Regions from separate parts of the Streptomyces sp. NBC_00158 genome, predicted to be linked through region 2. Evidence: riboswitches for the same ligand, from Rfam matches in the RefSeq annotation. Region 2 holds a riboswitch; the other holds the start of a gene.
The links. A riboswitch is a leader RNA that binds a small molecule or an ion and turns the genes downstream of it on or off. The one in region 2 is predicted to bind glycine.
Positions count from the first base shown of each region.

Region 1: it holds a riboswitch for glycine, as region 2 does, so the genes downstream of both, gcvP (aminomethyl-transferring glycine dehydrogenase) here and gcvT (glycine cleavage system aminomethyltransferase GcvT) in region 2, are expected to answer to the same signal.

Region 1 covers NZ_CP108161.1:6,235,348-6,246,731, reverse strand. Annotated here, with positions in the region: gene OG553_RS28750 (glutamate-cysteine ligase family protein) at 1-677, opposite strand, end outside; gene OG553_RS28745 (hypothetical protein) at 1,173-1,793, shown strand; gene OG553_RS28740 (DUF5999 family protein) at 2,054-2,242, shown strand; gene gcvP (aminomethyl-transferring glycine dehydrogenase) at 2,374-5,259, opposite strand; glycine riboswitch at 5,458-5,556, opposite strand; gene OG553_RS28730 (PRC-barrel domain-containing protein) at 5,680-6,036, shown strand; gene OG553_RS28725 (DNA polymerase IV) at 6,033-7,433, opposite strand; gene OG553_RS28720 (MerR family transcriptional regulator) at 7,535-8,173, opposite strand; gene OG553_RS28715 (bifunctional nuclease family protein) at 8,358-8,831, opposite strand; gene OG553_RS28710 (MerR family transcriptional regulator) at 8,895-9,659, opposite strand; gene OG553_RS28705 (FHA domain-containing protein) at 9,730-10,623, opposite strand; gene OG553_RS28700 (DUF881 domain-containing protein) at 10,754-11,384, opposite strand, start outside.
Region 2 covers NZ_CP108161.1:2,047,730-2,059,113, forward strand. Annotated here, with positions in the region: gene OG553_RS09045 (ABC transporter ATP-binding protein) at 1-967, opposite strand, end outside; gene OG553_RS09050 (ABC transporter permease) at 997-1,998, opposite strand; gene OG553_RS09055 (ABC transporter substrate-binding protein) at 2,162-3,871, opposite strand; gene OG553_RS09060 (ABC transporter permease) at 3,966-4,958, opposite strand; gene OG553_RS09065 (enhanced serine sensitivity protein SseB C-terminal domain-containing protein) at 5,584-6,324, opposite strand; gene OG553_RS09070 (enhanced serine sensitivity protein SseB) at 6,387-7,127, opposite strand; gene OG553_RS09075 (AAA family ATPase) at 7,389-8,048, opposite strand; glycine riboswitch at 8,257-8,360, shown strand; gene gcvT (glycine cleavage system aminomethyltransferase GcvT) at 8,541-9,656, shown strand; gene gcvH (glycine cleavage system protein GcvH) at 9,736-10,119, shown strand; gene glyA (serine hydroxymethyltransferase) at 10,137-11,384, shown strand, end outside.

The DNA of each region.
Region 1 (11,384 bases), 4.2 Mb from region 2:
AACAGGAACGGCGAGTTGGCCCCCACCGCTATCTGTACGGCGGTCACCGCCTGAGCCGCGTTCCACACGTCGGAGAACCGGGCCGGGGTGACCTGGAGGTGCAGCTGCACCGAGGTGCAGGCGGCTTCCGGCACGATCGATCCGGTGCTCCAGGTCAGCCGCTCGACCCCGTCGATGTCGAGCCGGAAGTCCTCCCCGCGCATCATCAGGATCTGCTCGTTGAGCAGGGAGTAGCGGTCCACCGCCGAGAGGTTGGCCAGGGCCAGGTCCGCGCGGGAGATGGTGGGCAGGATCCCGATCATCACGACGCCCGCGTCGATCTCCGCGGCCTGCCGGTGGGCGTAGTTCAGCCCCGCGCTCAGTTCTTCGGAGAGCTGGTCGAATACCCTCCCGTCGAGCCTGTGCGGGAGTACGTTCACCTCCAGGTTGAACATTCCGAGTTCGGTCTGGAAATCAGGGCTCGCAATCCGCTCCAGTACCTGCGCATTCACCATGCGCGGCAAACCGTCGGCACCCGCGAGATTCAGCTCGATCTCCAGCCCCATCATGTTCTTGGGGCGGTCGAACCTCTTCTCCGCCAGAAGCCGCTCCAGCCCCTCCAGGCACTCGTGAAGCTTCCTCCGATACCGATGCCGATCGGACAGGTCGAATCCGCCTGCCACGACCTTCTCCCCCATCGAAGCGTCCCTCCTCGAGTGGGCCAGGCCCGGAGCACCCGGGCGCACGTCACGGTCGATGATGCCCAGGCACCGTGATCCATAACGCCGTCCGGGGGGCCTTGGCGGGGAGCGCGCGCCGGTATGGCCCGAAGGGCGCTCCGGCACATTCACCTGGCAACCCACGGGACGCAATTTCCCCGTGTCCTTTGCCGATTCCTGATTAACGGAGGTTTCCAGCCGAGCGCCCTTGGGGTAACCTCCGAGGTCAGCGCGGCATGTCCGCGTGCATCCGGCATGAATACCATGACAGCGGGACCGGAAGACGCCTTGCCGGCAATAGGCGGGACGGCTAGCCGAAACACTGCGTGAACACATGTCGTATAAACTCCGCAAACGAGGCAGAGAGTTGGCGCGCGGCCATTGCCCCAAAGCCCACCTCTGACCCCAGAATGCGACAGCGCCGTCCGCACTTTCCCCCGCACCACAGGTCTCCCAAGTGAGAGGCGACCCACCATGCCGCTGCATGTTTCCCCGGCTCCCGCGCCCGCCCTGCGCAGCGTCCTCGCGGCACTCGGTTCTCCCACCGCCGTCCACGAGGCACACACCCCGGCCCTGCGCTCGTTCCAGGGACCGCTGACCGCCGAACTCCCGCTCCCGGTCCACGTGCTCGACCGCCTGGGCGTGTCCGGCCACACGGCCGCCGGGCGCCCGCCCCGCACCCGGCTCACCGGCTGGCGCTTCCTGATCCGCAGCGGCGACCGCTTCGTCGCGGCCGCCGACACCCGGCTGACCCCGGACGGCTGGGCCTTCTCCCACTTCTTCGAGGGCCCCTACGTCGCCGCGACCGAACGCGCCCTGCGCCAGGCGGAGTCGCTCGGCAAGGGCTACCAGCCCAGGCTGCTGTCCGTACCTGAGCTGTACATGCTGACCCTGTGGCTGCACGGGGCGGTCGGCGCCGACGCCGCCGCCGGCCTCCCCGCCGCCGCCGACCTGCTGGTGCCGCTGGCTCCGGCCCCGCCCGGGATCGCGCCCTTCCGGCCGCACCCCGTCTCCGAGCTGCTGCCCGTACTGACCCACCGGCTGACCCCGGCGGCCCCACCGGCCCCGCCCACCCTCGCGGCCCCGGCTGCTTGACCCGAGTGGCCCATTCGGCCTAGTCCGCTCGGGTCAATGCGAACCACCCGAAATGACAGGGGAGTTGGCCTGAACCGCCCGCACGGGTGATGCGTCCTCATTCCAAGAGGACAGCTGCCGGGAAATACCTGCGAAGCAGCCGTCCTGGGGGAACACTGAGGACATCCTCCCCGCAGGTGCGGGGACGACCCAGGGGGACGGCCATGAATCACGCATCGAGCCGTAGCGAACAGACCACACCGCAGCGAAAGAACCCATCCATGTGCCAGCACCAGCCCGCCTGCCCGTCATCAGAATCCGCCGACCGGGAGGCCGCGCGCCCGGTGGCCAACCACCCGGAACAGGGCTGGAGCCTGCTGTGCAACGGCGTCCTGCTCTTCGAGGACACCGGTGAGCTGCTGCCGGACGGACAGATCATCGCCCCGCACCGCCCGCTCGCGGCGGCGTAGCCGACACCGCCCGGCGACGACGCGGGGACGCGGAAAGGGGCCGGTCCCGGAGCTCGAAGCTCCGGGACCGGCCCCTTCACCGTTCCCTCACCGGGTCAGCGTCCCGTCGGCGACGGTCCCGCCGGCGCGGCTCAGTTGTCGTACTCGTCCAGCGGCGGGCAGGAGCAGACCAGGTTGCGGTCGCCGAAGGCGCCGTCGATCCGGCGCACCGGCGGCCAGTACTTCTCGGCGGCGGAGACCCCGCCCGGGAAGACGGCCTCGTCACGGGTGTACGGGTGGTTCCACTCGCCGCCCAGCGCCGCCGCGGTGTGCGGGGCGTTGGCGAGCGGGTTGTCGTCCACCGGCCAGTCGCCGCCGGCGACCCGCTCGATCTCGGCGCGGATGGCGATCATCGCGTCGCAGAAGCGGTCGATCTCGATGAGGTCCTCGGACTCCGTCGGCTCGATCATCAGGGTGCCGGCCACCGGGAAGGACATGGTCGGCGCGTGGAAGCCGTAGTCGATCAGGCGCTTGGCGATGTCGTCCACGCTCACGCCCGTGGCCTTCGACAGCGGGCGCAGGTCGATGATGCACTCGTGCGCGACGAGGTTGCCCGGACCCGTGTAGAGGACGGGGTAGTGCGGCTCCAGGCGCTTGGCGATGTAGTTGGCGCCGAGCACCGCCACCTGGGTGGCGCGCTTGAGGCCCTCGCCGCCCATCAGGCGGACGTACGACCAGGAGATCGGCAGGATGCCCGCCGAACCCCACGGCGCGGCGGAGATCGGGCCGACGCCCGTCTCGGGGCCGGCCGTCGGCTGGAGCGGGTGGTTCGGCAGGTACGGGGCCAGGTGCGCCCGGACACCGACCGGGCCGACGCCCGGGCCGCCGCCGCCGTGCGGGATGCAGAAGGTCTTGTGCAGGTTCAGGTGCGAGACGTCGCCGCCGAAGTGGCCCGGCTTGGCCAGACCCACCAGGGCGTTCAGGTTGGCGCCGTCCACGTACACCTGGCCGCCGGCCTCGTGCACCTGGGCGCAGATGTCGGCGACGTGCTCCTCGAAGACGCCGTGCGTCGACGGGTAGGTGATCATCAGGACGGAGAGCTCGTCCCGGTACTGCTCGATCTTGGCGCGCAGGTCGTCGGCGTCGACCTCGCCGTCGTCGGCGGTCTTGACGACGACGACCTTCATGCCGGCCATCACGGCGCTCGCGGCGTTGGTGCCGTGCGCGGAGGACGGGATGAGACAGATGGTGCGCTGCTCGTCGCCGTTCGCGCGGTGGTAGGCGCGGACGGCCAGCAGACCGGCGAGCTCGCCCTGCGAGCCGGCGTTCGGCTGGATGGAGACCTTGTCGTAGCCGGTCACCTCACAGAGACGTTCCTCCAGCTCGTTGATGAGCGTGAGGTACCCCTCGGCCTGCTCGACCGGGGCGAACGGGTGCAGCTGGCCGAACTCGGGCCAGGTCACCGGCTCCATCTCGGTGGTCGCGTTGAGCTTCATGGTGCAGGAGCCCAGCGGGATCATGCCGCGGTCCAGCGCGTAGTCCTTGTCCGAGAGCTTGCGCAGGTAGCGCAGCATCGCGGTCTCGGAGCGGTGCTGGTGGAAGACGGGGTGGGTCAGGTACGCGTCCGAGCGCAGCAGGCCCTCCGGCAGCGCGTCGGCGGTGGCCCCGTCCAGGGCCTCGACGTCGGCGGTGACGCCGAAGGCGGCCCAGACCGCTTCCAGGTCGGCGCGCGTGGTGGTCTCGTCGCAGGAGGCGAAGACGTGGTCGGCGTCGGCCCGGTACAGGTTGACCCCGTTCGCGCGGGCGGCGGCGACGACCTCGGCGGCCTTGCCGGGCACCTTGGCGGTGACGGTGTCGAAGAAGGAGCCGTGGACGACCTCGACCCCGCCGGCCGTCAGGCCCGCGGCGAGGATCGCGGCGTAGCGGTGGGTGCGGCCGGCGATCGTCTTCAGGCCGTCCGGGCCGTGGTAGACGGCGTACATGCCGGCCATGACGGCGAGCAGCACCTGCGCGGTGCAGATGTTGCTGGTGGCCTTCTCGCGGCGGATGTGCTGCTCGCGGGTCTGCAGGGCCAGGCGGTACGCCTTGTTGCCGTCCGCGTCCACGGAGACGCCGACGAGGCGGCCGGGCAGCGAGCGGGCGTGCTTGGCCTGGACGGCCATGTAGCCGGCGTGCGGGCCGCCGAAGCCCATCGGGACGCCGAAGCGCTGGGTGGTGCCGACGGCGATGTCCGCGCCCAGCTCGCCCGGGGAGGTCAGCAGGGTCAGGGCGAGCAGGTCGGCGGAGACGGTGACGATCGCGCCGAGCTCGTGCGCCTGGTCGATGACCGGCTTGATCGCGCGGACGGCACCGGAGGCGCCCGGGTACTGGAGCAGCACGCCGAAGACGCCGCGCTCGGCGATCTCCGCGGGGATGCCCTCGGACAGGTCGGCGACGACGACCTCGACGCCCGTAGGCTCGGCGCGGGTCTCGATCACGGCGATGGTCTGCGGCAGCGCGTCGGCGTCGACGAGGAAGACCCCGCCCTTGACCTTGCCCACGCGGCGGGCCAGCGACATGGCCTCGGCGGCGGCCGTGCCCTCGTCGAGCAGGGAGGCGCCGGAGGTGGGCAGGCCGGTCAGGTCGGCGACGAGGGTCTGGAAGTTCAGCAGCGCCTCGAGGCGGCCCTGCGAGATCTCCGGCTGGTACGGGGTGTAGGCCGTGTACCAGGCCGGGTTCTCCATGACGTTGCGCAGGATGACCGGCGGGGTGAAGGTCCCGTAGTAGCCGAGACCGATCATCGAGGAGAGCACCTGGTTGCGGTCGGCGAGCGAGCGCAGCTCCGCCAGTACCTCGGCTTCGGTACGCGCCTCGGGCAGGTTCAGCGCCTCGGCGGTCTTGATCACATCCGGTACCGCGGCGGCGGTCAGCTCGTCGAGGGAGCCGTAGCCCACCTGGGCGAGCATCTTCGCCTGCGCCTCGGCGTCCGGGCCGATGTGACGCTGCTCGAAGGGGATGCCCCGCTCGAGCTGGGAGAGCGGAATGCGGTTGGCGGTCATTACGGAGGCCTCCTGGTCGTATGACCTGCGAGGGGCACCACGGCGCGGGCACCCGGACGGCCTCCCCCTCTGTCATCTCAACCTGAGAGCTTCACCGGATCCGCGGGGTTCGCCCACGAGCTCCGGCTTTCACCGTCGGTGAGGGGCCAGTACCGGTACTGCGGGTCCCGGGACGTGCCCCTGCTTTCCAGAGTGGCCTCGTCTCGTGCGGTACGTATGCCTGAGAGATTCCGGGGAGGATTTGCTCCTTCGGCGCCTCCGTCGTACTCACTCGGAGGACTCTCCCGCACAGGGTCAACAGCCGTCACCCAGCCTACCAGCGACGTTCTCGACCCTCCCTCGAGTGGCCCCCTCTCCAAATATGCCTTTCTGTAGTCATTACGGATGAGCTGTGCATCACCGCGACCGTACGGAGGGACCGTGCAGACCGACATCGATCCCCGCAGCCTGATCGGCCGCAAGGCGTTCGACCGCAACGGCACCAAGATCGGCACCGTGGACGAGGTCTATCTCGACGACGCCACCGGCGTCCCGGAGTGGGCCGCAGTCCGGACGGGCCTCTTCGGCCGCGACGCCTTCGTCCCCCTGGAACCCAGCGAAGTGGTGGACGACGCCCTGCGCGTGCCCTTCGAACGCTCACTGATCAAGGACGCCCCCGACTTCGGGGTCGGCCGCCACCTCTCCCCCGAGCAGGAGCTCCAGCTCTACCACCACTACGGCCTGGACGTGGCCCTCCCCTCCGACTTCCAGCGCCCCCGCCCCCAGGACACCCCCTAGGCTGCCTCGGCCTTCCCTACGAGGGGCAGTGGATCGGAGGGCTCCAGCTCGGGGTCGTCCAGCAGGAACGTGCGGACCCGGCCAGGGGGCGATCCGGGCCGCTCGAACCGTACGGTCACCCGCCCGACCCCGCTGCCCTGCACCCACCCCGGCCCGTACACCGCGTGGCGCACGTCGGTGCCCGCCGCCCAGTGCCGTGCGGGAGCGTCCCCGGCGCCCTCCAGCGCCGCCGCGGACCCCTCCGCGGGCCCGCCTTCCGGGGCGGGCCCCGGGGCGTCCTCCGCGGGGCCCTGCGCCTCCGCTTCCGCCTCCCCCTCGGCGGCGGCCCGCGCCTGGGCGAACAGGTCCTCCTGCGTGTAGTCCGCGAGCCCCGTCACGCCCACCCCCAGCAGCCGCACCCCGCCGGTGGTGTCCACGCCCTCCAGCAGCCGCGCGGCCGCCTCCCGCACCACCGCCGGGTCGTCGGTGGGACCCCGCAGCGTTTCGGAGCGGGTCAGCGTCGAGAAGTCGTACCGGCGCACCTTCAGGACGATGGTCCGCCCCGAGTGCCCCGAGGCGCGCAGCCGGCCCACGCAGCGGTCGGCGAGCCGCTGCACCTCGTACCGGATCCGCACCCGGTCGTGCAGGTCCACGTCAAAAGTGTCCTCCACCGAGACGGACTTCGCGTCCCGCTCGGCGACCACGGGCCGGTCGTCCAGACCCAGGGCCATCCGGTACAGGCCGACGCCGTGCGCCCGGCCCACCATCCGCACCAGCTCGTCCTCGCCCGCCTCGGCCAGCTCCCCCACGGTGGTGATCCCCGCACGGCGCAGGTGCTCCCCGGTGGCCGGCCCCACCCCGGGGAGGGTGCGCACCGGCATGGGCGCGAGGAGCTCGCGCTCGGACCCCGGTTCGATCAGCAGCAGCCCGTCGGGCTTGGCCTCCTCGGAGGCGATCTTGGCGAGCATCTTGGACCCGGCCAGGCCCACGGAGCCGCTGAGCCCGGTGAGGGCGGTGATGGCGGCCCGGAGCCGCTCCCCCGTCGCGCGGGCGCTCGCCGAGTCGAAGGCCGCGCCGCCCGCCTCCAGGTCCACGAAGGCCTCGTCCAGGCTGAGCGGCTCCACCAGCGGCGACAGATCCCGCAGCAGGCCCATGACCAGCTCGCTGACCTCGCGGTAGAGGCTGAAGCGCGGGATCAGGTAGGCGCCGTTCGGACAGAGGCGGCGGGCCTGCGCGGTCGGCATCGCCGAGTGCACCCCGAAGCGCCGGGCCTCGTACGAGGCGGTGGCCACGACCCCGCGCGGCCCGAGCCCTCCGACGATCACGGCCTTCCCGCGCAGGCTGGGCTTCGACGCCTGCTCCACGGAGGCGTAGAAGGCGTCCATGTCCAGGTGCAGGATGGTCGGGGCGGCTCTCACGCCCCCGATGCTGCCCTACGCCACTGACAACGCGGTGATCACCGGCCCGCGACCCACCGCGGGGCGCGGCCGGCGGTCCGGCCCGCCTCGGACGGCCCGGCTCAGACGGCCCGGTTACGGCGGGCCGCGAGCTCGTCGGCCGGGTTGTGGCCGACGAGGGTCTCCCCGGTGTCCACGCGCTCCCCGTGCAGCTGCGACAGGGCGTTCTCGACGTCGCGCCAGACGACGCCCACCGCGATGCCGAAGACGCCCTGCCCGCCCTGGAGCAGGCTCACGACCTGGTCGGGCGAGGTGCACTCGTAGACGGTCGCGCCGTCGCTCATCAACGTCATGCGCTCCAGGTCCGAGAAGCCCCGGTCCCGCAGGTGCTGCACGGCGGTGCGGATGTTCTGGAGCGCCACCCCGGTGTCCAGGAAGCGCTTGACGATCTTCAGGACGACCACGTCGCGGAAGCTGTACAGCCGCTGGGTGCCCGACCCGTACGCGGGCCGCACGCTGGGCTCCACGAGCCCGGTGCGCGCCCAGTAGTCGAGCTGCCGGTACGTGATCCCCGCGGCGGCGCACGCCGTCGGTCCGCGGTAGCCGACCTGCTCGGGCTCCGGGCCTTCGCTCACCGGTCCGACCGGCGCGGCCGCCGGCTGACGGTCCGCGGGACCCGCCGCGCCGCCGTGCACCGGGTACGGCCCACCGTCGCTCCGCGCGGGGGTGCCCCCGGTCGTACCGCCGCCCGTGATCCTCACGCCGACCCTCCGTCCTTGACCTGCCACCTTGAAGGTAGGCAGTGACCAGGGGTGCGTCAACGATCGCCACACTCGGCACGCCGAGTGATAATCACCCTGAGAGTGGTTTCCCGTACCCCGCTGCGGGGAAAGGCTACTCGAATGGGCTGGCAGTTCCCGGAGGACGGCACGGCCGCCGGCTCGGCTACTGGGGCCCAGTGCCGAAGTCCTCGGGAGAGATCTGGTCGAGGAACTCGCGGAACTTCTCCACCTCGTCCTCCTGCTCGTCGGGAATGGCGATCCCGGCGTCGTCCAGCACGCCGTCACTGCCGTAGATCGGCGTTCCCGTGCGCAGGGCCAGCGCTATGGCGTCCGACGGCCGCGCGCTCACCTCGACCCCGCTGGCGAAGACCAGCTCCGCGTAGAAGACGCCCTCCCGCAGATCCGTGATCCGGACCTCGGTGAGCTCCTCGCCGACCGCCTCCAGCACGTCCTTGAACAGGTCGTGCGTCAGCGGCCGGGCAGGGGCCATGCCCTGCTGCGCGAAGGCAATGGCGGTCGCCTCCCCAGGACCGATCCAGATGGGGAGGTACCGGTCGCCTCCCACTTCACGCAGGAGCACGATCGGTTGGTTGGAGGGCATTTCCACCCGGACACCCACAACGTCGAGCTCGTTCACACAGCAACCCTAGGACCTGCCCGGCAGGTTTGGGTAGTCGGGGCCCCACCGGGACCCGTCGGGTCAGTGCGGACGGAGCCCGAGGGCGGTCTGCACCAAGGCGTCGTGGAGCCTTACGGAGAGCCCCGCGAGCTCCCTCATGGTGGCTTCCGCGTGCGCCCTCGTCTGCGGGTTGCGGTGCCTGCGCAGCGGGGCGACGAGCTGCTCCACCAGACCGGCCTCCCGGTCCGCCGCGGCCTTCATCCCGCGCAGGTGGCGGGGTTCGAGGCCGAACCGGCCGAGATCCGCGATCAGCCGGGCCACGGTGAGCGTCCCGGCGTCGAACCCGCCGCCGGGCAGCTCGGAGACGAGCCCGTACGACTCCCACTCGACGAGCTGCGCCTCGTCCACCTCGGCGGCCGCGACCAGCTCGGCGCGGCCCACCCGGGCCGCGGCGGGCGGCTCGCCCGCCGCCTCCGCGCACCCGGCCAAGGACGGGGCGCCGTCCACGGACTCCCCGTGCGCGGTGGGCCCGGGGATGCGGATCTGCTCACCGCGGTCGAGCGCGTCGAGCTGCTCCCGGATGACCTTCAGCGGGAGGTAGTGGTCGCGCTGCAGGCGCAGGATGCGCGCGAGCCGCTCCACGTCCTCCGTGCTGAACTTGCGGTATCCGGAAGGCGTGCGCCGGGGCTCGACCAGCCCCTCCGCCTCCAGGAAACGGATCTTCGAGATCGTGACTTCGGGGAACTCGTCCCGCAGCGTGGTCAGCACCGTGCCGATGCTGACCAGCTGCCCGGCCGAGCCGGCGGTGCCGTTCTTGGGGGCACCGCCCGTCGGGGTACGCAGCATGGAACCTTCCCTGGGGTCCCCCCGGAGGGTGTCCGGGGGTGGGGTTCCCCCCGGACGGTGTCCGAGGGGGTCAGACGCCCCGCAGGCTCGCGTAGAAGACCAGCCGGTACTTGCCGATCTGCACCTCGTCACCGTTGTGCAGAGCGACGGACTCGATCGGCTCGCGGTTCACGTACGTGCCGTTGAGGCTGCCCACGTCGGCGACGGTGAAGCCGCCCTCCGGGCTCCGGCGGAATTCGACATGCAGGCGGGACACGGTGATGTCGTCCAGGAAGATGTCGCTCTGCGGGTGCCGGCCCGCAGTCGTCAGTTCGCCGTCCAGCAGGAACCGGCTGCCCGAGTTGGGCCCGCGCCGCACGATCAGCAGGGCCGAACCGGGCGGCAGCGCCTCCACCGCGGCCTGGGCCTCGGGAGAGAGCGAGGACGACACGTGCTGGCCCGACCCCTCGGCCTCGTAGGCCTCCAGGCCCGAGATCGAGATGGTGGACGTGGTCTCCGAAGCGCGCTCCGGCGTCAGACCCGGCCGCAGCGGCGCCCCGCAGTTGGAGCAGAAACGGCTCGCGGCGTCGCTGCGGTGACCGCACCTGCCGCAGGTCTGCTCGGCCGACATGGACGGCTCCTCGCGCCGCGGCTGCCCCGCGGAGGCACTGGTGGCATAGGGGTCAGAGGCAAACCCTCCACCCGCACTAGAGGTTGACGGTTCACCGAAACCTATGCGTCCGGAACCAGCGGGGTCAACGGACGACGCGCCGTGCCCGCCCGAATTGTCACCCGGGCCGGCCACCTCGTCGCGGAAGAGCGGCCTGTCGCCCTGCCCTTCCCCTTCCGGCTGCCCCGCGCGGTGCCGCGTCGCACCGCTTTCCTCGTTCTTCTTCTTGCCGAACAACTTCTCAAACAACTTCACGGGCGATTCCCCTTGACCGAAACAGACCCGCCCGTGGGGCAGGACGAACTCTGCATGCACACACCTGCCGACCCGGACATTCTGACAACGTCCGTAACCACCAGACAGTTTCCACCACGCACGGCGACTTCCGTGCGTCGACCCCCCGCAGGCGTCGGCCCGCGTGAGCCTGTCCACGTTCCGCTGCGCATCACGGCGATGACGACCGAGCGTAGTCAGGCTGCTTCGCAGCCCGCAAGGCATCCACAACGATCTTCGCCGACCGTGTGACGGCGACCGTGGCCTGTTCCTTCTCCATCGTCTGCACCACACCTCCCGGGATGTTCAGCGCGGGCTCCAGATCCTGCGGTTTCCCGATGACCTTGAACTCATAGGGCTGTGTGATCTTCTTACCGTCGATCCCGACCCCGCCGCCCTCGTCGGAGAAGTACGAGCCGGCCACGACGCGCACCCCGTTGATCTGGATCGCCTCCGCCCCGGCCGCCCGCAGCTCCTGGAGGGTGTCCAGCAACTGGTCGGACCTCACCTGGCCCTTGGTGTCGGTGATCCGCAACGTGATCCCCGGGCCCTGTGCGGCCACCGTACCGGCCAGGATGCCCAGTTGGCGCTCCTTCTCAACCGTCTGCCGCCGGGCCTCTTCCGCCTGGTTGGAACTGCTCTGCAGTTCCTTGCGCTGATCGTCCAGCCGCTGCTTCTCGTCCTCCAGGCGCTGGGTGCGCCCGTCCAGCTCGTCGAGGATCCGTACGAGGTCCTCCTGCCGGGCGCCGCGCAGCGGGGCGCTGGAGTCGCTGTTGGACCGGACCTGGATCGCGAGGCCGAGG
Region 2 (11,384 bases):
GCTCGGGCCGCTGGGTGCGGGTGATGCCCCCCTTGGGCACGTCGGCGTAGGGGCACCGGGGGTTGAACGCGCAGCCGCTCGGGATGTTGATGAGGCTGGGCGGCGAGCCCTTGACCGGGATCAGCCGCTCGGTCTGGTCGCGGTCGATGCGCGGCATGGAGCCGAGCAGTCCCCAGGTGTAGGGGTGGCGGGGCTCGTAGAAGACCTTCTCGGCGGTGCCGCGTTCGACGCACCGGCCGCCGTACATCACGAGGATCTCGTCGGCCATCTCGGCGACCACGCCGAGGTCGTGCGTGATCATGATGACCGCGGAGCCGAACTCCTTCTGCAGATCGCGGATGAGGTCGAGGATCTGCGCCTGGACGGTGACGTCCAGGGCGGTGGTCGGCTCGTCCGCGATGAGCAGTTCGGGGTTGTTGACCAGCGCCATGGCGATCATCGCGCGCTGGCGCATGCCGCCGGAGAACTCGTGGGGGTACGCGTCCACGCGCCGGTGGGGCTCCGGGATGCCGACGCGGTCGAGCATCTCGACGGCGCGGGCGCGGGCCTTCTTCTTGTCGACGTCGTGGTGGGTTCGGTACGCCTCGACGATCTGCTTGCCGACCGAGTAGTACGGGTGCATCGCGGACAGCGGGTCCTGGAAGACCATCGCCATCTTGCGGCCGCGCAGCCGGCGCACGTGGTCGGCGTCGGCGCTGACCAGGTCCTCGCCGTCGAGCACGACCCGGCCGGAGATGTCCGGGCGGCTGCGGGCGTTGCCGGTGCGGTGCAGGCCCATGATGGCCAGCGAGGTCACCGACTTGCCGGAGCCGGACTCGCCGACGATGCCGAGGGTCTTGCCGCGCTCCAGGTCGAAAGAGAGGCCGTCCACGGACTTGACCAGGCCGTCGTCGGTCGGGAAGTGGACCTTGAGGTCGCGCACGGAGAGGAAGGGGATCGCGTCGGGCGCGCCGCCCTGCTCGGGCACGAAGGCCGGCTGGTCGGAATCGTTCTTGGTCACGTCAGCCTCACGCGCGGGTCGATGACGACGTACAGCAGGTCCACGATCAGGTTGGCGAGGACCACGAACAGGGCGGCGAGCAGGGTGACGCCCATGATCACGGGAAGGTCGCCGGCGCTGATGGCGGCCACCGCTGCCGTGCCCAGGCCCTGGAAGTTGAAGGTGGTCTCGGTGAGCACCGCGCCGCCGAGGAGGCCGCCGAGGTCCAGGCCGAACATGGTGACGACCGGGGTGAGCGTGGAGCGCAGGGCGTGCTTGCGGATGACCACGGACTCCTTGAGGCCCTTGGCTCGGGCGGTGCGGATGTAGTCCTCGCCGAGGACCTCGAGCATGGTCGCCCGGGTGATGCGGGCGTAGGTGGCGGCGAAGAGGAAGGCCAGGGTGACCCAGGGCAGGATCATGCTGTTGAGCCAGGCCAGCGGATCCTCGGTCAGGGGTTGGTAGTTGGAGACGTCCAGCCAGCCGAGGCTGTAGACCAGGATCGCGGGGGCCACCATGCCGGTGAAGAAGATCGGCAGGGAGACGCCGGCGAGCGCGCCGACCATGACGGTGCGGTCGATGGCGGTGCGGCGTTTGAGTGCGGAGATCACGCCCGTGGCCACGCCGGCGATCACCCAGATCACGGCCGCGCCGAGGGCGAGCGAGAGGGTGACCGGGATGCGGTCCATCATGGTTTCCCAGACGGGCGCCTCGGTCTTGAAGGAGTAGCCGAAGCAGGGGGCCGCACAGTGGGTGATCTCGGTGCCGCCGTCGTAGTCGCGGCCGGCGAAGATGCCCTTGACGAAGAGCAGGTACTGCTCGGAGATGGGCTTGTCGAAGCCCATTTTCACGCGGATGCCCGCCAGGGCGGTCTCGTTGGTCTCCCGGCCGGCGTACATGAGCGCGGGATCGCTGCCGGTCAGCTTCGGGACCGCGAAGAAGATGCCGAAGGTGACCACGGAGACCACCAGCAGCGTGGCGGCGACGTTGAACAGCCGCCGTATGAGGTAGACGAGCACTGCAGTCGGCCGCCCGGGGCTGGTGGCCGCCGCCCCTCGTGGGGGCGGCGGCCAGCGCCTGCGGCCTTCACCTGCCCTTCGGACTAGCGCATGTGCGGTGAAGGCACTTACTAACGTGCTGAGTTGCTGTTGCGTGCCCGGCGGTCTGCCGGGCCGCCTGCTGCTACTGCTTGATGCCCACGGTGGCGAGGTCGATCTTGCCGAAGGACTCGTTGAAGAAGACGTTCGTCAGGCGCGGGTTGTGGTAGACGAGCGCCTTGTCGAAGTTGATCGGCAGGTAGAGCGCCTTGTCCATGACCTTCTTGTTGATCTCTCCGTAGAACGGAGCGGCGGCCTCGGGGGTGGCGGCGGCAGCGGCCTTGTCGAACAGGCCGTTGATCTCGCTGTCGTTGACCTCGGTGTAGTTGTTGTTGCCGTTCGGCAGGATGAACGATCCGTCGACCAGCGGCTGCAGGAAGCCCGCGCCGGAGTTGTAGTCGGCGCCCCAGCCCATGACGATGATGCCGTAGCCCTTCTTCTTCACGTTCTCGGGCGAACCGATCGTGGAGGAGGAGAGCTTGCCGTCGAACTGGTCGATCGTCGCCTTGATGCCGACCTTGGCGAGCGAGGCCTGCAGGGACTCGGCCGTCTTCACCTCGGGGGCGCGGTTGTTGCGCACGGCGATGACGGTCTCGAAGCCGTCGGGCTTGCCACAGGCCTTGAGGGCCTCCTTGGCCTTGGCCTCCTGCGGCTTGCCCTTCGTCAGGCCGAAGGGGTCGTAGCTCTTGTCCGAGCCGGGGACGCCGGCCGGCAGCATGTTCGCACCGAGGTCACCGCTGGTCGGGCCGCCGCGGGCGGTCTGCAGGGACTTCGGGTCGGCCGCGTAGATGACGGCCTTGCGGCACTCGATGTTGTCGAACGGCGCGACGGTCTGCGGGAAGGCGAAGTAGCGGATGTAGCCCGTGAACGGGTTGTCCGCGTTGGCCTTGAGCTTCTCGTCCTTGAGGATCTTGTTCTTCGCGGCCTGCTGGACACCGGTGCCGTCGACGGCCATGTCGATGTCGCCGGAGAGCAGGCGCTGGTCCATGTCGTCCGGGTTGGTGGTGACCGTGAAGGAGACCTTGTCCGGCAGACCCTTGCGGATCGGGTCCGTCTTCGGGTCCCAGTTCTCGTTCCGGACGAAGGTCGCGCCCTTGCCGGCGGTGAAGCTCTCGACCTTGTAGGGGCCCGTGGAGATGGGCTTGTTGGTGTACGTGGCGCCCGTGTCCTTGCCCGCCGGGACCGGCGAGGAGGACGGCATGGCCAGCAGGTAGCTGAAGTCGGAGTTCGCGCTCGCCAGGTTGAAGACGATCGTCTTGTCGTCCGGCGTCTCGACGGTCTTCAGACCCATCTTGTTCGGGTCGGTGTCCTTGTACGGGCCGGGGTACTTCTGGCCCTGGTCCAGGAGGTCGATCAGGTAGGTCGGACCGCCGGACAGGACGTCCTGCGCGAAGACGCGCTCGACGCCGTACTTGATGTCCTTCGAGGTGATCGGCGTACCGTCCTCGAACTTCACCCCGTCCTTGAGCTTCAGGGTGTAGGTCTTGCCGTCGTTGCTGATGACCGGCAGGGCCTCGGCGAGGTCGGGGACGACCTTCGTGCCGTCCTTGCCCGGCTTGGCGTCGTAGGCCAGCAGGCTGCGCACGTAGAGGCGCTGCATGTTCCAGACGAAGCCGTAGTAGGCGCGCGCCGGGTCGAGGTAGTCGACGTCCTGCGGGGACCAGAGCTTGAGCTCGCCGCCCTTGGCGTCGGAGGGGTTGATCACGGCGGTGGCGGCACCGCTGTAGCCCTTGCCGCTGTCGCCGTCGGCCTTGTCGTCCTTCTTGGCCCCGTTGTCACCGCACGCGGCGGTCATCGAGAGGGCGGCGATCACGGCGGCGATCGCGAGGGCCTGCTTTCTGCGGGTCACGGTTGTCCAACCTCCATAGGTGGTGAATCGAAGAAGCGGTTCAGCTGCCCTTGGGGTCGAGTGCGTCACGCAGCCCGTCCCCGAAGAGGTTGAACGCCAGGACGGTGATGAAGATCGTCATACCGGGAACCACCATGTACATGGGGTCGTCCTGGTAGATGGGGACGGCGTCGGAGAGCATCTTTCCCCAGGAAGCGGTGGGCGGCTTGACGCCGGCGCCCAGGAAGCTGAGGGCCGCTTCGGTCAGGATGTTGGTCGGGATGATCAGCGTGGCGTAGACGAGGATCGGCGCGACCAGGTTCGGCAGCAGCTCCTTGAGGAGGATGTAGCCGCGGCCGGCTCCGAGGCTGCGGGCCGCCTCGACGTACTCGCGTTCGCGCAGCGAGATCGTCTGGCCGCGGACGATGCGGCCGATGTACGGCCAGCCGAAGAAGCCGATGACCAGGATGAGCACGCCCATCCGGACGCCCGAACCCTCGAAGCCCCACACGGAGTTGGGGACCACCGAGACCAGGGCGATGGTGAACAGCAGCTGCGGGAAGGCCAGCAGCAGGTCCATCAGGCGGCTGATGACCCCGTCCACCCAGCCGCCGAGGAAGCCGGCGAGGGCGCCCAGCAGGCTGCCGAGGACGACCGAGACGAAGGCCGCCAGGAAGGCGACGACCAGCGAGATGCGGGCGCCGTAGACGATCCGGCTGAACACGTCGCGTCCGTTGGTGGGTTCGACGCCCAGCAGGAAGTCGGAGCTGATGCCGCCGAAGGAGCCGAGCGGCGTGCCCAGGTCCGGGTCGATCATGTCCTCGTGGAACTCGTTGGGGTCGTGGCCCAGCAGGTTCACGATCAGCGGCGCGAAGACCGCCACCAGGATCAGGAGGATCACGATCACGCCGCCGGTCAGCGCGACCTTGTCGCGCTTGAGCCGCATCCAGGCGATGCGGCCGGGCGAGCGGCCTTCGATGGCCTTGGCAGGGACGTCGGCTACGGACACGGGTGCGGGTGTTTCCGCGTCCGTGTCGTGCAGTGGTGCCGTCATCGTGGTGGGGACCCCTCTCGGCCGACGGGTGGGTCGGCCCATGCCCGCCGCTGTGGCGGCGTTGGTGCGGAGTGGCGTTCCAGTGCTCGGGGCACGTGAACGCGTACGAGGTGCGAGGTGCTGGCAGTGCGGCCGTGCTGTGGGTGGAGCAGGGTGCGGTGCGTGCGGTGCGGTGCAGCTGAGGTGCGGGAAGTGCGGAAGCGCCGTGTCGGGACGAGCGGCGAAGTCCACGTGCCGAACCGCGTCCTGGAGGACTGACCGGCTCTTGGGTGGGGAGTCTTCATCGGGCGCTCGACCAGCCGCCAGACCCGCAGATGAATGGATGCGCAACCGTGATCTGAGGCCGGGGTTCCCGTTATCCGGACTCCGCTCACGGCTCAGCGGAGCAAGACCGTCCGTTCGGTACGCAAACGGACATCACAGCCAACTCCGGGGTCTAGTGCGCCAATTGGGCGCCCACCTGCGGCGATATCCGGACAAGACGAAGGCCGCCGGGAACCGTGGTTCCCGGCGGCCTGATGTCCGTCGGAGGGGGTCGTCCCAGAGTGCGGGCGCACCCCGGAAGTCCCTGTAGGAAGCTCGGGGAAAGGCCCCGGAACGCCCGCGCGGCGCCCGCGGGGGCGGCTCAGTAGGCGGCGGCCTGCCCCTCGCGGTCGTAGAAGGGCCGCGTCTGCGCACGCAGCCACATCGCCACCGGGTCGTGCTCGTCCGCGAGCGCGACCGTGCACACCGGAACCCCCTCGGGCACGGCGCCGACCGACTGGCGCATCATCTCCCGTACGGATTCCAGCGCGGGCGCCGAGGCGTCGTACAGGTCGAGCCCCACCGCGAGGTACGCGGACCCGAGCGAGGGCTGCACCCAGGCGCGGCGCAGCGACCTCACGGCCGGCGTGCGGTGCGCGTGCTGGGTCAGCAGCCCGTAGAACTGCGGGAGCTCCAGGGCGGGCTCGGACAGCCGCAGCGGCCCCGCCGGCATCCGGTCCAGGCCGGTGGCGACCCGGCGCAGGTCGGCCCAGGGGATGCCGAGGCCGCCGCCCTGGGCGTGCGGGTTGACCCACAGCCCCCAGCGGTCCGGGTAGAGGGCGCGGGCGATGTCCCGGCCCGTGACCACCTCGTAGCCGCGGTTCCAGCCGCTCGCGGCCAGCTCCTGCGGGGAGGTCACGCAGGGGGCGTAGCCCAGCCCCTCGACCTCCATGCCGCCGTACTGGGCGTCCGGCGAGCCCGGCTGCCCCTGCCACAGGAGCATCCACAGCCTGCCCTCGGCGAGGGCGTGCAGGAATGACTCGTAGCCCTCATAGCGCCCGGGAGTCACCTGGCGCAGCATGTGCTCGACCTGCCCGGCCGCGGCCGTGCCTGACGCACTCACCCGGTACCCCTCTTCGTCTTCGTCCGCCCGTCGTCCACACGTCCCGACCAGCTTAAGCGGCGCTACGGGAGGTAGAAGGGGCGTACGCGCTCACGAATCCACTCCGTGACCGGGTCCTCGGCGGCGTCCAGCAGGATCAACTGCACCGGCCAGGGCGCCGGTACGCGGGCCAGGGCGCGGCCGAGCGCCTCCAGCGGGGCGTTCCGCGCCTCGGGATCCCATCCCACCAGGCGGACGCCGATGTAGAGCTGGGGCTCGCCGCCCTCGACGCTGGCGAGGCAGCGGTGGGCGGCGGCGACGGCTCCGGTGGCCCGGAACTCCTCGGCCGCGGCGGCGAGGAAGTCGACCGGGTCGTCCTGCCAGTCGGGCTCGAACAGCCGGACGCGGGCGCCGGAGGCCGGACCGTCGAGCTCGGTGCGGCCGGTGCGGCACAGCTCGGCGACGGCGGCCGGGGGCAGCGGGACCCCGACGGCGCCCTCGGGGTTCAGGGCGATGCCGAGCTGCGGGGGCAGGCCGCGGGCGAACTCGACGGCGGGGGCCACGGCGAAGTCCATGGCGGGGCCGGCGGCGAAGCGGAACTGCGCCTCGGAACTGTAGACGGGGACGTACGCCGCGCCGTCGATCAGCATCGTGGGGAGGTCGAGGGAGGCGCTGTCGGGCCCGCCGCCATTGGGGAGCGGGACCCAGACCTGGCTGCGGCCGAGCGCGTCCATGATCCGCGGGCCCGCGTCCGGCCGGCCGAGCGCCGTCCCGAGCACCTGCTCCAACTCGTTCGCCGGCCAGCCGTTGCCTTGCGCCTGCATGTGCCCGTGCCTCCGTGTGGTTCCGCGCCGTGTGGCCCCGAGGCTATCGGGGCCGGGGCCGGGGCCGGCGGGGCGGGTGCGGGTGGTCGGCCGCTGCGCGGGGCCGGTCCCCTACCCGCCCTTCGCCCGTTCCCTGGGGGCTCCGCCCCCAGACCCTCCCCCAGCTACCGCTGGGGGGACCCCCAGCGCCTCAAACGCCGGCGGGGCTGCATATTCGCTGCGCGAATCCAGCCCGCGCAGCGGCGAGTGTCCCGGGCGGGGTCAGGGGCCGAACGTGATCCGGGTGACGGCGGCAGCCGACGGGCGGTCCAGGAGGGTGACCGAGGCGCAGCCCCGCGGGGGGCGTCCGGCTTCCGCGGAGCGCAGCAGGCGGGAGACGGCCCCCCGGTGCCGGGCGAAGGCGTACGCGGACACCCGTCGCCCGCGGACGGCCTGCCCGGACAGCGCCTCCTCGGGGGTGGTGTCCAGCAGCAGCAGGTGCAGCCCCCGCCCGCGCCGCCGGGCGACGGCCGCCAGCAGCCCCCGCACCCACGGCTGGGTGCCGCAGTCGTGCACCACCACAGAGGCGCCGGAGCGCAGCTCGCGCCACAGCCCCCCGTAGTGCGCGGCGCGGACCAGCGGCCGGTACACCGCGTACGGCAGGCCGGACGGCATGCGGCGCTCCCAGCGCTCGCGGGTGTCCTGCGAGTCGACGCCGGCTTCGGCGGCCCGTTTGATCAGGGTGCTCTTGCCGCCGCCGGGCAGCCCGGACACCACCACGATGTCCCCGGCGGCGTAGCTCAGCCGGTGCGGGCGCGCGGACTGTCCGCGCAGGTCACGGACCGGGCCGCCGCCCGCGGCGGACCGGGCGGCGCCCCGCTGCTCCGGGACCGCCCCGACCGCGCCTGTAGTCGTAGCCACTCCGAGTCTGCGCACAGTGATCGTCTCCCCCGAATCGGGCCGCGAGGGCCCCATGCCCACTGAATGTAAAGAGACGGTAATCCGACGGCCCCGGTTGCGGCCGGGCGTTCCACAGCGCGGACGGCCGGGCCCGTCCGGACCGCACGTTCTTCCGGGCCCCACTGCCCTCTCCCGCCCGTCCCGTGCAATGATGTGCGCCATCTGGACACCAAACTGCATACCGGCCGCTTGAATCCGCGCGGGAGAGTCCCGGCAGGCCGCGAGGCCGTGCCCGGGCGCCGAAGGAGCAAGTTCCTCCCTTGAATCTCTCAGGCCCCGTACCGCGTGGATGAGGCAGATCTGAAAAGCGAGCCCCGCCGCGTCCGTCCCCGACGGCCGCCCGGCGCGTGCTCCACCCAAGGTGCAAGTCGGCGTTCCCCCTCCGGGAACTCTCGGCGAACCTCTCAGGTTCCGATGACAGATGGGGAGGAACCTCCTCGTCATGTCATGCCCTGGGACCCGGGAGCCACACCCATGAGCACTGCCCCCCGTCTGACCGCGCTCGACGCGCTGCACCGCTCGCTCGGTGCGACCATGACCGACTTCGCGGGCTGGGACATGCCGCTGCGCTACGCCAGCGAGCGCGACGAGCACAACGCCGTGCGCACCAAGGCCGGCCTGTTCGACCTCTCCCACATGGGCGAGATCACCCTGACCGGCCCGGAGGCCGTGAAGGCGCTGGACTACGCGCTCGTCGGGAACATCTCCACCGTCGGCGTCGGCCGCGCCCGCTACACGCACATCTGCCAGGAGGACGGCGGGATCCTCGACGACCTGATCGTCTACCGCCTCGGCGAGACCGAGTACATGGTCGTCGCCAACGCCTCCAACGCCCAGGTCGTGCTGGACGCGCTCACCGAGCGCGCCGCCGGCTTCGAGACCGAGGTCCGCGACGACCGTGACGCGTACGCGCTGATCGCCGTCCAGGGCCCGGAGTCCCCCGGCATCCTGAAGTCCCTCACGGACGCCGACCTGGACGGCCTGAAGTACTACGCGGGCCTGCCGGGCACCGTCGCGGGCGTGCCCGCGCTGATCGCCCGTACCGGTTACACCGGCGAGGACGGCTTCGAGCTGTTCGTCTCCCCCGAGCACGCCGTGGCGCTGTGGCAGGCGCTGACCGAGGCGGGCGCGGACGCGGGCCTGGTGCCGGCCGGCCTGTCCTGCCGCGACACGCTGCGCCTGGAGGCGGGCATGCCGCTGTACGGGCACGAGCTGACCACCGCGCTCACCCCCTTCGACGCCGGGCTGGGCCGGGTCGTGAAGTTCGAGAAGGAGGGCGACTTCGTCGGCCGCGCCGCCCTGGAGGCCGCCGCCGAGGTCGCCGCCACCAAGCCGCCGCGCAAGCTGGTCGGCCTGGTCGCCGAGGGCCGCCGCGTCCCGCGCGCCGGCTTCCCCGTGGTCGCGGGCGGCGAGGTCATCGGCGAGGTGACCTCCGGTGCCCCGTCCCCGACGCTGGGCAAGCCGATCGCGATGGCGTACGTCGACGCGGAGCACGCCGCGCCCGGCACCTCCGGCGTCGGCGTCGACATTCGCGGTACGCATGAGCCGTACGAGGTCGTGGCCCTGCCCTTCTACAAGCGGCAGAAGTAACCCTCGTACCGGGTCCCCCCGTCTCAGCACGCAAGACCACCGTTCGTATCCACCTCCCCGCATCCAGGAGAATCAGGTCATGAGCAACCCCCAGCAGCTGCGTTACACCAAGGAGCACGAGTGGCTGTCGGCCGTCGAGGACGGCGTCGCGACGGTCGGCATCACGGAGTTCGCGGCCAACGCGCTCGGTGACGTCGTCTACGCCCAGCTCCCCGAGGTCGGCGAGACCGTCACCGAGGGCGAGACCTGTGGCGAGCTGGAGTCGACCAAGTCGGTCAGCGACCTGTACTCCCCCGTCTCCGGTGAGATCACCGAGTTCAACCAGGACGTCGTGGACGACCCGTCGCTGGTGAACTCCGCCCCGTTCGAGGGTGGCTGGCTGTTCAAGGTGCGCCTGTCGGAGGAGCCGAAGGACGCGCTCACCGCCGACGAGTACGCCGCGCTCACCCACTCCGACAACTGACACCCCAGGGGCCCTGAATGTCCGTTCTGAACACCCCCCTCCACGAGCTCGACCCCGACGTCGCCGCCGCCGTCGACGCGGAGCTCGTGCGCCAGCAGTCGACCCTGGAAATGATCGCGTCGGAGAACTTCGCTCCGGTCGCCGTCATGGAGGCCCAGGGCTCGGTCCTGACCAACAAGTACGCCGAGGGCTACCCGGGCCGCCGCTACTACGGCGGCTGCGAGCACGTCGACGTGGTCGAGCAGATCGCGATCGACCGCATCAAGGCGCTGTTCGGCGCCGAGGCCGCGAACGTCCAGCCGCACTCGGGTGCGCAGGCCAACGCCGCCGCGATGTTCGCGCTGCTGAAGCCGGGCGACACGATCATGGGCCTGAACCTGGCCCACGGCGGTCACCTGACCCACGGCATGAAGATCAACTTCTCCGGCAAGCTCTACAACGTGGTCCCGTACCACGTCGACGAGTCCGGCCAGGTCGACATGGCCGAGGTCGAGCGCCTCGCCAAGGAGTCCAAGCCGCAGCTGATCGTCGCCGGCTGGTCCGCGTACCCGCGCCAGCTGGACTTCGCCGCGTTCCGCCGGATCGCGGACGAGGTCGGCGCGTACCTGATGGTCGACATGGCCCACTTCGCGGGCCTGGTCGCCGCGGGCCTGCACCCGAACCCGGTGCCGCACGCCCACGTCGTGACCACCACCACGCACAAGACCCTCGGCGGTCCGCGCGGCGGTGTCATCCTGTCGACGCAGGAGCTGGCCAAGAAGATCAACTCCGCGGTCTTCCCGGGCCAGCAGGGCGGTCCGCTGGAGCACGTGATCGCGGCCAAGGCCGTCTCCTTCAAGATCGCGGCCTCGCCGGAGTTCAAGGAGCGCCAGGAGCGGACCCTGGAGGGCGCGAAGATCCTCGCCGCCCGCCTGGTCCAGGACGACGTCAAGGCCGTGGGCGTGGACGTCCTCACCGGCGGCACCGACGTGCACCTGGTCCTGGTCGACCTGCGCAACTCGGAGCTGGACGGCCAGCAGGCCGAGGACCGCCTCCACGAGGTCGGCATCACGGTCAACCGCAACGCCATCCCGAACGACCCGCGCCCCCCGATGGTCACCTCGGGCCTGCGGATCGGTACGCCGGCCCTGGCGACCCGCGGTTTCGACGCCGAGGCCTTCACCGAGGTCGCCGAGATCATCGCGCAGGCGCTGAAGCCGAGCTACGACGCCGCCGACCTCAAGGCGCGCGTCTCGGCCCTGGCCGCGAAGTTCCCGCTGTACCCG